2 regions of the Paenibacillus sp. FSL E2-0177 genome follow, and region 1 is predicted to be linked to the other one. Evidence: riboswitches for the same ligand, from Rfam matches in the RefSeq annotation. Region 1 holds a riboswitch; the other holds the start of a gene.
The links. Region 1 has a riboswitch for cyclic di-GMP ahead of MHI25_RS01925 (anti-repressor SinI family protein). Riboswitches for the same ligand answer to the same signal wherever they lie in the genome.
Positions count from the first base shown of each region.

Region 2: it holds a riboswitch for cyclic di-GMP, as region 1 does, so the genes downstream of both, MHI25_RS21425 (thiamine pyrophosphate-binding protein) here and MHI25_RS01925 (anti-repressor SinI family protein) in region 1, are expected to answer to the same signal.

Region 1 is NZ_CP150307.1:438,527-446,010, forward strand. It holds gene MHI25_RS01920 (2-oxoglutarate dehydrogenase E1 component) at 1-2,733, opposite strand, end outside; cyclic di-GMP riboswitch class I at 3,204-3,288, shown strand; gene MHI25_RS01925 (anti-repressor SinI family protein) at 3,316-3,471, shown strand; gene MHI25_RS01930 (helix-turn-helix domain-containing protein) at 3,579-3,908, opposite strand; gene MHI25_RS01935 (TasA family protein) at 4,082-4,690, opposite strand; gene MHI25_RS01940 (signal peptidase I) at 4,781-5,371, opposite strand; gene MHI25_RS01945 (hypothetical protein) at 5,373-6,548, opposite strand; gene MHI25_RS01950 (aldo/keto reductase) at 6,928-7,484, opposite strand, start outside.
Region 2 is NZ_CP150307.1:4,784,446-4,791,929, forward strand. It holds gene MHI25_RS21410 (SDR family NAD(P)-dependent oxidoreductase) at 1-757, opposite strand, end outside; gene MHI25_RS21415 (YafY family protein) at 917-1,873, shown strand; gene MHI25_RS21420 (HAMP domain-containing methyl-accepting chemotaxis protein) at 1,995-3,245, shown strand; cyclic di-GMP riboswitch class I at 3,420-3,516, shown strand; gene MHI25_RS21425 (thiamine pyrophosphate-binding protein) at 3,672-5,312, shown strand; gene MHI25_RS21430 (carboxymuconolactone decarboxylase family protein) at 5,323-5,691, shown strand; gene MHI25_RS21435 (hypothetical protein) at 5,804-6,247, shown strand; gene MHI25_RS21440 (ketoacyl-ACP synthase III) at 6,302-7,294, shown strand; gene MHI25_RS21445 (DNA-binding protein) at 7,371-7,484, opposite strand, start outside.

The DNA of each region.
Region 1 (7,484 bases):
TACGCCGGCATTTTTCGGTGCGATGGCGCGTAACCGAGGCTCACTATAGCTCCAGCCGCCCATATTTTTCGGCTCTTCTTGCACCCAGACAATTTCCTGAAGGGAGCTGAAGGAGTTTAAATGTTCGCTTAGCTCCTGTTCCGGGAACGGATAAAGCTGCTCTAGGCGAAGAACATGCAGCCATGACCAATCCTTATCCGGTGCTGCTTCCAGTTCTGTTTGGATGTCGATAGCGACTTTACCGCTGCAAACTACGAGCCGTTTAACTTCACTTGGTTTCTGGCCAAGCAAAGATTCAGCTAATACAGGCTTGAATTGTCCTGAAGCCAGCTCGGTTCCGGCAGAAGTGCTGCGCGTATTCCGAATGAGACTTTTCGGCGTCATAATGACTAGCGGTCTAGCATCTTCCTGCCCGCATAACGCTGCTTGGCGCCGCAGCAGATGGAAATATTGCGAAGCGGTAGTCAGGTTAGCGACCGTCCAGTTCTCCTCAGCGGATAGCTGCAAGAACCGTTCCAGCCTACCGCTGGAGTGCTCAGGTCCCTGTCCTTCGTAGCCATGCGGCAGCATGATGACGAGATTGCTGCGCTGTGTCCATTTGGCGCGTCCAGCGGCAATGAACTGGTCAAAAATAACCTGACCCGCATTGGCGAAATCACCATACTGTGCTTCCCAGATTACGAAGGTTTCCGGTGCAAACACATTATAACCATATTCAAAGCCTAATACTGATGCCTCTGACAATGGACTGTTGTATACGCCAAAGGAGGCACGGGAATCGCTTAGCTGATGTAGCGGAGAGAATAAATCTCCTGTTTTACTGTCGTGCAGCACCAGATGGCGATGTGCGAAGGTTCCGCGCTGGGCATCTTGACCGCTCAGTCGGATGGGCGTTCCATTTTTCAGAATGGTAGCGAAGGCTAATGTTTCAGCCAGTGCCCAGTCGACCTTTTCACCCTCATTCAGTGCATCTTTACGACGTTGTAAAATGCGCTCCAGCTTCGGGTAAACCTGGAATCCAGCAGGAACCGTCAACAGTTCACGATTGATCTCCTGCAGGCTGGAGATGGATACCGCTGTAGTGTTTGCCGCTGCGCGGTCCGTTTGTAGAGGAATGAAGGCTTTGGGTTCTTTTTTCTTATGATTGCCTTCCTTCATAGTATCGTACGCACGCTGCAATACGCTTTCTGCTTCAGCATTCATCTTTTGTACGTCTTCGGCGGTAAGAACCTTTTCGTTTTTCAGTCTCTCTGCATAAACCTTGTAGACGGTTGGATGATTGCGAACCTTGCCGTAGACAATAGGTTGTGTGGTTTCAGGATCATCCATTTCGTTGTGACCATGACGGCGGTAGCCGATGAGATCAATTACGAAATCTTTTTTGAATTGATGGCGGTATGCGCTAGCTAAACGTACAGCTGCTACGCAGGCCTCTGGGTCATCAGCGTTGACATGGACTATTGGGATTTCATACCCTTTGGCGATGTCACTCGCATAATGCGTAGAACGGGAATCTTCACTTTCAGTCGTAAAACCAATTCGGTTATTAACAATGATATGGATCGTCCCACCATTTTGATAACCTTGAAGTTTGCCGATATTAAGCGTTTCTGCAACAATTCCTTCACCTGGAAAAGCAGCATCGCCATGCATCAGCACCGCCATAGCTTTACTGGTATCAATCTTCGGCAGTCCTGCAGTGCTCCGATCTTCTTGTGCGGCACGAGTGAAACCTTCCACGACAGGATTGACGAATTCCAAGTGACTTGGGTTATTCGCTAGTGTTATTCTTGTGCGTACGGTTTCTCCTTCACGGACAGCACGGTCTGCACCGAGATGGTATTTCACATCACCTGTCCAACCATAGTTAATGCCTGTGGAGCCTTCGGAAGGGAAAAGCTCCTTGTTCGGAGAATGATGAAACTCTGAAAATATGATATCATAAGGTTTGCCCAAAATATGTGCAAGAACGTTGAGGCGGCCGCGATGCGCCATGCCCATCAAAATATGCTCCGCACCGTCATGTGCAGCAGCACGTACGATTTCATCTAACATCGGCACAAGAGCATCATTGCCTTCAAGACTGAAACGCTTCTGACCTACAAAAGTCTTGTGGAGGAAGGTTTCAAATTGCTCTACCTGAATCAGGCGGTTCAGGAGCTCTTTGCGTTCTGTATTATTTAGGGGTGCTGGTGAGCTGGTGGATTCTGCCTGTCTATTTAGCCATTGCAGTTCTTTTTCTTCATGCACATGCCCGAATTCATAGGCGATAGTCTTGGTGTATGCCTGACGCATACGTTGCACGGCATCCCATCCGGTATGCACATCATTCGGCGCATTTTCCCATATAAGCGTGGCAGGCAGTGCGATCAGGTCTTCGCGGGTCAGCCCATAGGTTTCAAGCTCAAGATATTTTGCCATGGGATTCTGATCGCGTACCAGCGGATCAATTTCAGCGGCCATATGGCCATATATACGAATATTGGCGATTAGCTTGGAAGCTCTTACTGCTTTTCTAAGCCATTCGGTGTCTCCCGAGATGCGCGGCTGAGGAGCCGGTTCGCTATCCGGAGTTAGGGGAGGAGGTCCCGAATTTGTAAAAAGCTCGCGATAATTATTTTCTACGGTGGAGGGATCTTTCACAAACTGTTCATATCTTTCTTGAATGTAGCCTAAATTGGGTCCGTAATACTTACTCCAAATGGATTCGTTATAGGGCTCTTTGGCTGCCATGAATACATCCTCCTTAACGGATGAACTCCATACGTGACATTTTGTGTCAACGCTTACTGGAGCTGTGATGATTGCGGTTTCATTTCTCATCTTATTGTGCTACTTTCGGCCACTGTAATCAATTCATTCTTTCGTCCAATACGTTCGCAAAATGGTATGGGTTAGCTTGTTCTAATGAAAAGAAGGGTGTTTCTTCTCATTACCCATTCTAAAGGCCTATTAAAATGATTCTATTATCCTTATTTTTAACTATTAGGTCAGTAAATATTTATTTTGCTAGTACAATTTATTTTATGTAACGGACGAGTATCGTGATAATCGGACAAGATCTTTGAAAAAAAATCTTTTATTTTTCGTTTTTAAAATAGAAAGTAACCAGGAATCGACACACTTTTCCGCTTTCTTTTTGTATAATGTTATTGCAGATAGTAATTTTATAGTTTTTTAAGTAGATCCTTTCGTGAAAAGGGTCCAGTAAAAGGTAAACTTGCCGAAAGGCAGGGGCACAAAGTCGCGGGTCTAAGGTAGAGATACTATGACAGCCGGATTGCCTGGGGACGTAAAATCTTAGGGGGAGATTTTTTGGAAAAGTCCAACCAGGGTAGCAACAGAGAACAGCAGTTTATTGATCTGGATCAAGAGTGGGTACATTTATTATTAGCAGCTAAGAAGGCTGGCATTAAGGCAGATGAAATCCGCCAGTTCTTTCATGAGAAAACTGTGCAGATCGTGCAGTAATACATTAGAGGGGTTACATATCGAAAAAGGGCACAGCGGTTCTTCGCTGTGTCCTTTTTCGATATGATTTAGTAGAAGAGAGGATCGTACCAGATTAGTAGGAAGTATTAATCCTTTTGATCGAGCTTCCATTTCTGATAGTCCAGAAATTCTTTGAATTCGCGTTTGCTAATGCCTGAGTCCATAGCTTCCTGCACCAATCGGAACCATTCCGAATCTAAATGTGATTCCTCTGCATCATTGGGTTCTCCATAGAGTAGGGCATGAATGGATACCTGAAGCGCGTCAGCGATTTTTTCGATAAACTGGATGGATGGATTGGATTGGATGTTTCTCTCCACGTTGCTAAGATACGACTTAGCCACATCTGCTCTGTCCGCAAGCTCAGATAGGGAGAAACCCTTGTCTAGGCGGAGCTGCTGGATACGTTGGCCCATATTCTGTGGCACTATGCTGACGCCCCTCCGTAATTTTTGTTATTAGTATAGCAAATATCAATAAATCGGACAAAGTTTATTGTAAAGAGAAGAGCAGCAATCTGCTTATCCGTGGCCGGATTCAGGATCTGCTGCTCTTCGAGTATTTTATTAAATTAATTACTTTATTGATCTTAGTAGTCTTTTTTCGCACCTTGTTTAGCTACGAAATCCCAAGTCAGTGTTAAGCTATCGCCTTGGAAAATATTTTGATCTTGGTTATTTTCCACAAATTCGAATTGGACGGAGAAGCTGTCGTTGGTACCGGCTTTAATACCGGATGCTTCGGTAAAGAGTTGATCCCAACCTGTATTTTTTACGAGATCCGGATGCTGACTTTTTAAAGCAGCAAGTGTAGTCTCATAAACTACATTTTCAGGAGAGACGATAGGTACTCCTTTATCATTATTTCTAAGGAATTTAACTTTAATGAACTCGGCTAAATCCAGGTAGTTATCTCCTTTAGCATCCGTGATTTGAGTCGATGTATTCAGAATAATAGATCCGATATCGAGCGAACCATCGTTTTTCAATTTGAAGGATTTAGTTACCGTATCACCTGGTTTCAGGTTAGGAATATTAACGATGACAGAAGGGTCGGAGTTCAGATCGAGCGTGCCCGCTGCGAATGTAGCTGTGCTTTGCGCAGTGTCGCTAAAGTATGCGAAGGTTCCTCCGCCGATTAATGATAAACCCAGTGCTGCAGATGCTACGCCAAGACCCAATGTTTTCTTGATACCCATAATAAAATTCCTCCTCAAATTTGTGTTTGAATTTTTTATAAAATTTATATATTGTATCTTCCGGTTCGTAAGCGGAAGTGGACAATCAACTTAGGGCTGTGTTTCTGTTGGGGGCGGTGAGGCTGGCAGTAGGGCAGCATTTTTCTTTTCTAATGCAGCTACAGCCTTCCAAGAGGTATACAGAGCATAGAGCAGAAGCATCAAGCCAGGCACGATCATGAGGACTACACTTCCAGCTTTGGAAACCGCGAAATTCATAGCGTAACCGACATAGGGTACAGTGACCCCGGTATACTGAGCTACAACATTCACAGAACTGGTAGGGTTCATGTCGGGCGCGTCGTTGTTGTCGCCTTTAGTGCGATAAACAGCTTCACCAGTAGCGTTATTGACGGTCGCTTCTACAATCCGGTGAGTAATGAGCAGATTATCTTCATTCCTAAAGGTGATGACATCGCCTGGTTTGAAACGATTCATATCCCCTCCGGGTTTTAATGCGACAATTGAGCCTGTCTGAATTCCTGGTTCCATCGATCCTGAGAGTACGGTTTTGATCTCATATCCGAAGAAAGCAGGTTCACCGCCGGAGGCCTTGGATAACACTACGGCTGCCACCAGCAGAATAAAGATCACAAGCATTAAGCTCGATAGGGTATTATTGATAATTTTTTTAATTCGCATCTTATTCTCCACCTTTCTCAGGTTGAGGGTCCGAAGGAGCTTGGGTTGCTACCGGCGGGGTAGTCGTATTGTCTTCCGCCTTTGGCGTCTCTTGTGGAGCCTCTTGCTGAGGGACATCTTTTGGAATTGTGAGCTCTTCGCCAATTTCCGGCTTAACCGGGTCGGTGGCTGGGGCTTCAGGTTGTTCTTTATTTGGGGCTTCCGGAGCAGTTTCGCCTGATGTTGGAGGGGTTGCCTCAGCTTTCGCTTTATCCTCGGCTTCTTGTTGCTTTTTCTCCTCAGCCAAACGTTCTTCTTCTTTTTTCGCTTCTTCTTCTTTCTTTGCTTGCTCTTCTTCTAGCCGAGCTTTTTCAAGCTCTTCTAGTTTTTGCTCGCGAGTCTGACTGATCAATTGGAGTTTATCTTGAAGGGTAGTGATACCTGAGGTTGCCGATTCTTTATGGTTAGTCAATTCGGTATTTAGAGCTTCATAAGATGAGGTGAGGTCGCTAGAGATCACGCCGTCTGGTTGAGTGAAGGTAATCAGGAATGGCAGTGGCTGTGGGAACTCTCCTTCGCGTAATTCAAGTTGTCCATAAACATCACTGGTAACTACCGAAGCGAATGGAAGACCAACATCGTGTATGGAGGTTAGGTAACTAATAACTCCATTTAAGGAAGCATTCAAGGATTCCGAGATCACACCGCTTTGATTCAGGCTGCTTTGTAAATCTCTGAAAAATTGCTCGTCCTTGATTTCTAGACAGTTGGAATCTAGAGAAGTCATATATCCTCCTATCTGGAAGAGTAAGGCTGCTGCTGCACTTAGCTCATTGTGGATTTGATTCCAAATTTGGCTGTTAGCCGCCAGTTGCTCGTTAACGCTATCTATTTGGGATTGAAGCGCCGCTATTTGCGAAGAAATCTCTTCTGCAGCGACATCAAGCTCTTCCAGCGACATCCCTTCTATTCCCGAAACGTCCGAGTAGTTAGCTGATGAGGAAAAGGGCTGTAGTGATTCTTTTAAAGTGAGCGCTCGATTAACATGCTCTTTGAACTCTGTAAGCAGTGCCTTGATCGAATTCGGAAATACTTCGCAAAAGCTAATCGTGCTAGTGGTTTGCGTAGCGGCTCCAAAGCCTCCATAGGTACCACCAACTTGCTGCGAGGTATATAGAAATAAGACGGAGACAGCCATTCCTGATTGCAGTATACGTAATCCGATTTTCCTGTTTCTTCTAGGTCTTCTCCTTGCTGATCTGGGTCTCAGAGGAATACCTCCCCTCAATGTCTGTTTCTTTGGTTCGTTATTATCGTTCTTTATTAAGAACAACTTCTGTAATGAATCATACATGGAATAAATCAAAAAGAAAACTGCCAATAACGCGCATTTGTACTCTATAAAGAACAAAAATGATAATTTATCTCTTAATAACTCCATTTATCGCTCGATTACTAAATATATTCGCAATAAAGAACGATAAGTTAGGGTGATTCGCAAAAAAATACCCGGCTCGCAGTAGTAACGCGAGCCGGGCATAAGCGGAGTAATGAAGTTGAGAATATAAATGTATATGTTACGGAAGTTTTGAACCGCGTGAACTAACATACAGGTCATACCATTCCTTACGGCTAAGCTCCAGCTTGTCCGCATCGGCACAGGCAGTAATACGCTTCGGATTCACAGTTCCAATAACAGGCTGAATGGCAGCTGGATGTGTCATTAGCCAAGCCAGTACAATGGCTTCGGGTGTTGTTCCTTTTTCATCTGCGAGCTGTTGGACCATAGCTGCTGTTTGGACGATATTCTCCGGTTGATCCTCTAATGAACGCCCGCTAAATAGACCTTGGGCGAGTGGCCCCCAGGCTTGAAGCTGAATGTTCTCCATTCGACAATGTTCAAGGGTTCCCTCAGGGAAGATAATATCCTTCCAGGGTTCACGATTTACACTGATTCCAGCATCCACCCAACTGATCTTAGCCAAGCTCATATGCAGCTGGTTTACGATAAAAGGTTCATCGCAATAAGTCTGCAGCAGCTTGATCTGAGCGGCGCTCATATTGGAAACCCCGAAATGACGAACCTTACCAGCGGCCTTCAGTTGATGTAATGCGGAGGCTACTTCTTCGGGAT
Region 2 (7,484 bases), 2.6 Mb from region 1:
GCGGTTGTCCGGTCATAGACATGACCTTAGGATCGGCTGCTAGAGCAGCGGCTGCTCTACCGATATAGGTTGTGGATTCAGTCATCTGCAATTCTTCAACCTCATGCCAATGCTCCTCATCCGTGTTCATGCTCTCCAACACCGCCTCTGTCCTCATCCAGCCCGGAGTAAGCGGAATAACTGCAATGTTGTCCTCTTTAAGCTCATTCGATAACCCGTAGGCCATGCGGACAAGTGAGTTTTTAGAAAGATCATAATAGAAGTTTCCAAGATATTTGTAATGATCCCAAAAGGTTGTGTGGATGATTAGACCGCCAGCTTTTGCCTCACGCATTAATGGTATTGCATAATAATTTGTTATCAACTGTGCCCTCACACCCGCATTAAACATATTGTCCCAATGCGCTGTAGGAAGCTCCCAGAAAGACTTCTGCTCAATAGGTAAATCGTTGCCGCCCCATACATTATTGACTAAAATATCAAGCTTTCCTTGCTCTGAAGCAATCTGGCGAATGACCGCCTCTGTCTCCTGATCTTTTGTATGATCACATCGTATGGCGCTGCCGGACCCTCCCTCCGCTTTTATTTCCCTAAGTACGTTATCAATGCTCCGCTTGCTATGCTCTATGCCAGAAGCCTCTGTCGTTCTGCCCGTAATATAAACGAATGCACCTTTCCTTGCCAGCTCCAATGCAATTCCTCTACCAGCACCTCTGCTGCCTCCGGTGACCAATGCTACTTTTCCTTTTAAAGTCATGTTCTCAATCCTTTCTACACTTGTTTTTCTCTAAATGTTCTGTATTTAATCCTTACCTTATATAAGTATAATTCTTTAATATGACATCAACTGACATATATAATATAATAATTAATTAAGAACTAACTAACATTTATTAGGAGGAGGAATGTTCCCTTAATGAGAGCCGATCGTTTGTTATCCATCTTACTTTTGCTGCAAAATCGTGGAAAGATGACGTCCCGTGAGCTAGCCCAGACCTTAGAAGTGTCTGAACGAACTGTGTTTAGAGATATGGAAGCCTTATGTACAGCGGGAATACCGATTCTTGCCGAACGGGGACGCGAAGGAGGTTGGATGCTCACAGAAGGTTACCGAACCTCCTTAACGGGTATGAAGCCCTCAGAGATTGCAACTCTGCTGCTGTCCGCAGACTCCTCGATTTTAAAAGATCTGGGTATACAAAACGACTTCTCTTCTGCCGTGCTTAAGCTGGAGGCTGCTTCCCCATCCAGGTCGAATAATCCAGCCAGTTACCTGAGCCAGCGCATTCATATAGATGGTGCCAGCTGGCACCCTTCCGACGAGACGTACCCGTTTCTTTCTGTCCTTCAGGAAGCTGTTTGGGAAGACCGTAAAGTGAAGATCACTTACCCACGGAATGACGAGATGAAGGAGCGTTTCATTGAACCTCTCGGGTTAGTCGCAAAACGTGGAGTTTGGTATGTAGTGGCACGAACCGAGGGTGAAATGCGGACTTTTCGCGTGTCGAGATTAATAAAAGCTGACTCAACTAATGAAACATTTCTCAGACCTGAGGCTTTTGATTTAAAAAGCTACTGGGAACAATCGACTTTAGCTTTTAAAGCAGCACTGCCAAAATATGTAGTGAACTTAAAGGTGAATGAGTCTATTCTTAAAGAATTACAACGTGAAAGATATGTAACTATAACTTTAGTAGAACCCTCTGCTAATACTGGGTGGATGAACGTGGAGGCCGAGTTTAATGCTATAGAATCTGCCTGTCGTATCGTACTCTCTTTCTCTCCTTCAGTTATTGTTTTAGCTCCTATCGAACTAGTAAGGATGGTAAAGTCTGCTATTAAAACAATTTCCACAATATATGAGGAATTTTGACATGAATTCTAAATATCTACTACTTAAAGAAGATTTATGACACTTCTCTATAGACCAATGACCTATAAATCCCCTATAATAACACCATTACATAAAATTTAATAAGGGGGACATTTTACCAATGAGCTGGATGCACAAACTTCCGTTAAAACAAAGAATTGTTGCCGGATGTTACCTCGTTGCCGCACTGTTTGCTATTCCTGTCTTAGTTACGTTAATGATTCTAGGTCAATTTCTCGTAGGAATTATACTAGTAGTTGTTCTTGCAGGTCTGACTTTACCTGTTGCTCGCTTCGTGGAGAGAACGCTTACATCATCTTTTGATGATATTGCTAATGTATCTCACAGTATTTCAAAGGGTGATTTCACTAGCAGAGCGGACGAAAATGGTTCAATGGGTGACGTAAGCCGCTCCTTTAACACAATGATTGATAAGCTCAAGAAGATTCTGACCGATGCATCGCAGATCACCCGTCAAGTTATGGATGCAAGCCGCGGAATCGAAGATAAGAACCAGAACCTGAAAATTGTCATGGCACAAGTAGCCTCTTCTTCTACTGAGCTCGCTCTTGGTGCAAATGAAATATCTACGGATATCGCTGATATGACAGAATCCATTAAAGACATTGAGACCAAAGTATCCAATTATACGAACTCCACCAAAGAAATGAACAGACGTTCAATACATACCTTAGAACTTGTTGAGCAAGGGCGCCAATCCGTAGATACACAGGCTGAAGGCATGCGTAAAAACATAGAGGCTACACAAAAAGTGGCTGATACTATTGAAGCTCTCTCACAAAATGCCCGCGGGATTACGATGATCACCAAGACCATCACAGAGATCGCTGAGCAGACCAACCTGCTGTCACTGAATGCCTCCATCGAAGCTGCTCGTGCCGGAGAGCATGGTCGGGGTTTTGCCGTTGTAGCTCAAGAGGTTCGCAAGCTTGCTGAAGAATCTACGGCATCCACAAAAGAAGTATTCGGCTTGGTCCGCAGCATTGAGTCAGATATTAAACAAGCCATCGATAATATTGCCATCAATGAAGAGGTTGTGCAGGTTCAGAATGAAATGATCACTCAATCTGCCCATATTTTCGCACAAATTGTACAAAGCGTGCAGTACATTACCGAGCAAATCTCTTCATTCTCTGCGGAGAGTGATCTTATGCTAGAAAGTGCCTTGAAAATTTCCAGTGCAATTGAGAATATCTCAGCAATCACCGAAGAAACTGCTGCTGGCACGGAAGAGGTATCGGCGGCTATGAATGAACAGATTAATGCCCTGCAGTCTGTTGCAGAAGAAACGGAAAAAATGACCCAGGCCGTATTTAATCTGCAAAAAACCATTCATATCTTTAAATTCTAGTTCAAAACTATCAACTGCCACCTAAGCTGAGTCTTAGGTGGCAGTTTTTTTCGCGAGGTAAAACTTCATCTCTTGGACAAGACTTTCGTCAAATTTCGAGTTTTTTTAGCGGATTATGTTGACAAAAATTAATGAGGAATATATTGTAAAGGAAAATTATTCTTATCAACTATAAATTAATATTGGCAAAATCCTCGAAAGAGGATGACGCAAAACCATGGATCTACAGCCTCATTTTTTCGTTTGAGGCCATGATTGCCAGGTTGCAGAGGAACCAGGACGGCTGAACTATTGTTCAGTCTTAGCGGTGCCTTATGCCACCAACCTGTGCTTACTATAGAGCACAGGTTTTTACTTTTTGAGTATATTGATCTATCGTATCTATTCGGTAGATTAATAACTAATATATATCAAAAAACTTGTGAGGTGTTTCTTTTGAAGACAGTCGCAGATTACATGGCGGAAGCACTACGTAACCTTGGAGTCACCCATTCTTTTGGGATCATTGGCAAATCCATTTGTCCAATTGTTCTAAAGATGGTGGATTACGGTATTGAATTTATTCCCGGCAGACATGAAGCAAGCTCCGGATTCGAAGCAGCAGGGTATGCGCTGAAAACGGGTAACCTAGGCGTAGCATTTGGTACTTCGGGTCCTGGGGGAACTAACCTGCTTACAGCAGCAGCACATGCGAAAGCTAACAACCTACCTGTCCTATTTATTACCGGCCACCAATCCATTACAGAGCTTGGAATTCCTCAATGTCAGGACTCCACCTCTTTTCTGGCTGATTTAGCTGATATGTTCAGACCTGCCACCTTGTTCAGTAAATTGGTTGAACGTGGGGATCACTTTGGTACTATTTTTAATCATGCGATTTCTGTGGCCCTGACCAAACGGGGTCCTGTTCATCTTTGTATTCCTTTTGATGTACAAACTGAAGTATTGGAAGAATGCAATATAGTAATCCCAGAAAGAGAGTCTCTAATTAGTCAAGCTAATATCGATAGAGTCATCGAAGCTATTCAAGCTGCTAAGAATCCTTTGATTATTGCGGGTAAAGGAATTAACCGCTCCGGAGCACATAAAGAGCTTGTTCAACTCGCAGAAACTTTTAATATTCCTGTAGTAACATCTCCTGGTGGAAAAGGGGCTATAGTCTGGGATCACCCACTCTATCATGGTCCTATTGGCGTTGGCGGTTCGACCCACGGGGACGATTTATTGAATAAAAGCGATTTATTTATAGTGCTTGGATCACGTTTAAGTGATATGACCATCTGTAATCTTAAACGGGAGAATCATCCAGCAACTTTAATTCAATTTGATATTGATCCAACCTTTGTCGGAAAAATACTATTGTCCAAAACGATACCGGTCACTGGGGACCTGCGCGATAATTTGGTGCACTGCCTAAATCATATTGACCCAAGCACAATCACCAAACGTGAGGCTTTGGCCGATGCGGATTATTCAGAAGAGCTTCCAACCCTCAAGAATCTTTCCCTTGCTTCCGTAATGAGCACTTTAAGTGATTTGATCCCTTATAATAATTCAATTTTCGTTGATGATGGAAGTCATGGATTCCACGCTGCAAAATGGTACAAGGTTAAGAAACCGGGCAGCTTTGTTTTTGATGCGTATTTTGCTTGCATGGGTAATTCGATCGGCATGGCTATTGGTGCAAAAGTTGCAGCTCCTGAAGAAACTGTCCTCTGCATTACAGGTGATGGTTGTTTCATGATGCTCGGCGCTGAGATTAACACCGCTGTCTGCAAAGATATCCCTGTCATCTTTATCGTGGTCAATAATAAGCAACTAGATATGGCTCTTAAGGGTATGGAGAAAACCACAGGTCGTATCGATGGAACTCTATATGAAGTACCAATGGACGCCGTGAAATTCGCTGAATCTCTAGGTGCTAAAGGCTACAAATGTGAGACTGCGGATGAATTCACAGCTGCAATTAAAGATGCGGTAGCTCTAAACCATGTTGCCGTTATTGAACTACTAACAGACCGTGATGAAGTCCCTCCGACTGCACACCGTACTTTGAACCTAAACTAGGAGGCTAACCATGAAGGAAAATATCAACAGTGGTCTCAACCACTTCACGAATCTATCAGGAGACTATGGCGCAAAAGCACTAGCTCCAATTAAAGACCACTTCCCTGACTTGGCTGAATTTATTATGGGGAATGCCTATGGCGATATTTTTCAACGTAATACTATAGCCCCTGACTGGAAGGAAATCGCAGTCATTTCATCTTTAATTTCAATGGGTCAATTCGAACAGTTGGGCGTTCATTATGTCATGGCCCTTCGTGTTGGAGTTACCGTAGAACAGCTTAAAGGTATTCTATTACACTTAGTACCCGTTATAGGGGCACCTAGAATCATCACAGCTTTTAATATCCTGCTTGCAACCATAGAAGAAATCCAATAACCCAACAGTTCGACAACAATATACAAAATTCGACTTTATTATTGCATACACTTGAAAAATATGCCTATAATAGAGTCGGAATATCCCATTACTTGCTGTATAGTGTCGAATTTTGACTTTTATAAAACAGCTAAATGGATATACATGGCTGGATATTGCAGTCGAACTGTTTTGGACAAATTCAATCTATGGGAGAGATTTAGGCATGGGAAGTTTCGTTTTGAAGACAGACACTACAAACAAGGTTATTAACATTGAGTTAGATGGAACATTTTCTGAAGAAGATGGTCTAAAATCTATTCAAGCTTATCAACAAACTATCAATCCAATTACTCCAGCTGACTATGAACTAAAAATCGACTGCAGAAAGCTAAATGTAACTGCACCAGATGTTGTACCTCTTTTAGAAAGCTGCTTTGTAATGTTTAAGAATGATGGATTTGTAAAAGTAAATCTAACGCTTGAAAATAACCCGATCCTCAAAATGCAGCTTTCCCGTCTTGGCCGTAAAGCTGGACTCGATAACATCGAGATCATTTCTGCGGTTACAGTCTAGATCTTTTAATCTTAATATGTAGGCCACATTTTACTGCTTTCCTGGAGGCGTATTATGACCGGAATTCGTATTAAAGGCATTGATATCTATCATCCCAGCAATATAGTTGGTAACGACTTTTTCATTAAGCATTTTGACGAAAAAGGCATTGATATTCGAGGTCTATTATCCGCATTAGGTCGTATTACGCGGTATAGTATTAAGGATGCGGATGAGAATTCCCTTACGATGGCTTTTGAGGCTGCCAGGAATGTTCTGGAGAAAAGTGGTCTCACAGGTGCCGATATCGACCTTATTGCCTATGCAAGTCAAACTCCTGAGTATATCTTTCCTACCAACTCATTAATGATTCACCGTTTGATCAAAGGCGCATCCCATACGATCTGCATTGACAGTAATGCTAATTGTGCGGGTATGACGGCTTCTGTGGAACAGGTTAGCCGTCAGATGCAAGCGAATCCTAGGATTAAACGAGCGTTGGTCATCGGCTCCGATTATGTAACCCCTCATGCCGATAAGAATGATCCAGTCTATTACGCTAACTTCGGTGATGCAGCGGCGGCAGTCATTCTTGAACAAGCTGAGGATGTGGTCGGTTTCATTGACTCTATCTACCAAACGGATCCTTGTGTTTGCGATAATTCCAAGTTCCCGTGCGCAGGCCTGGCTAAACTGGGTAAACAAGGTGTAGCGGCTGGAGAGTTTAATGTGAAGTTTATTCCTTTTGATAATTCCATTTGCATAGATGCTGCTTCTGAGTCTATTCGTACTCTACTGTCTAACAACAATATCGCGCCTGAAGCCATTAAAGCAGCCTGCTTCTCACAGTTTTCATTGCCTAATATCTTAGAGATGTGTGAGAAAGTCGGCATTGATCGCAATGTAGCGGTATACATAGGGGATGAATTCGGATATACCTCTACCAGCAGCCCATTTATTGCTCTACATAAAGCTGTAACTACTGGAAAGATCGAACGTGGTGATAAAGTCCTGTTCTGGACAGTGGGCGCCGGTTGGCAAAATGTAGCATTTGTTATTGAATATTAGGAGCTGTATAACAAAAAGCGGCAAGCTAGGGATTCACCTAAGCTTGCCGCTTTTTAATATAAATATGAACGCAACATCAGGACTTACTTGCAAAGGTGAGCCCCTTTTCCGCGAGAGCACTCCGTAATAGGACGATCGCCTTTGGCCCCAATCCATGTAGCTGCAGAAGCTCTCCTTCAGTAAGCTTGCT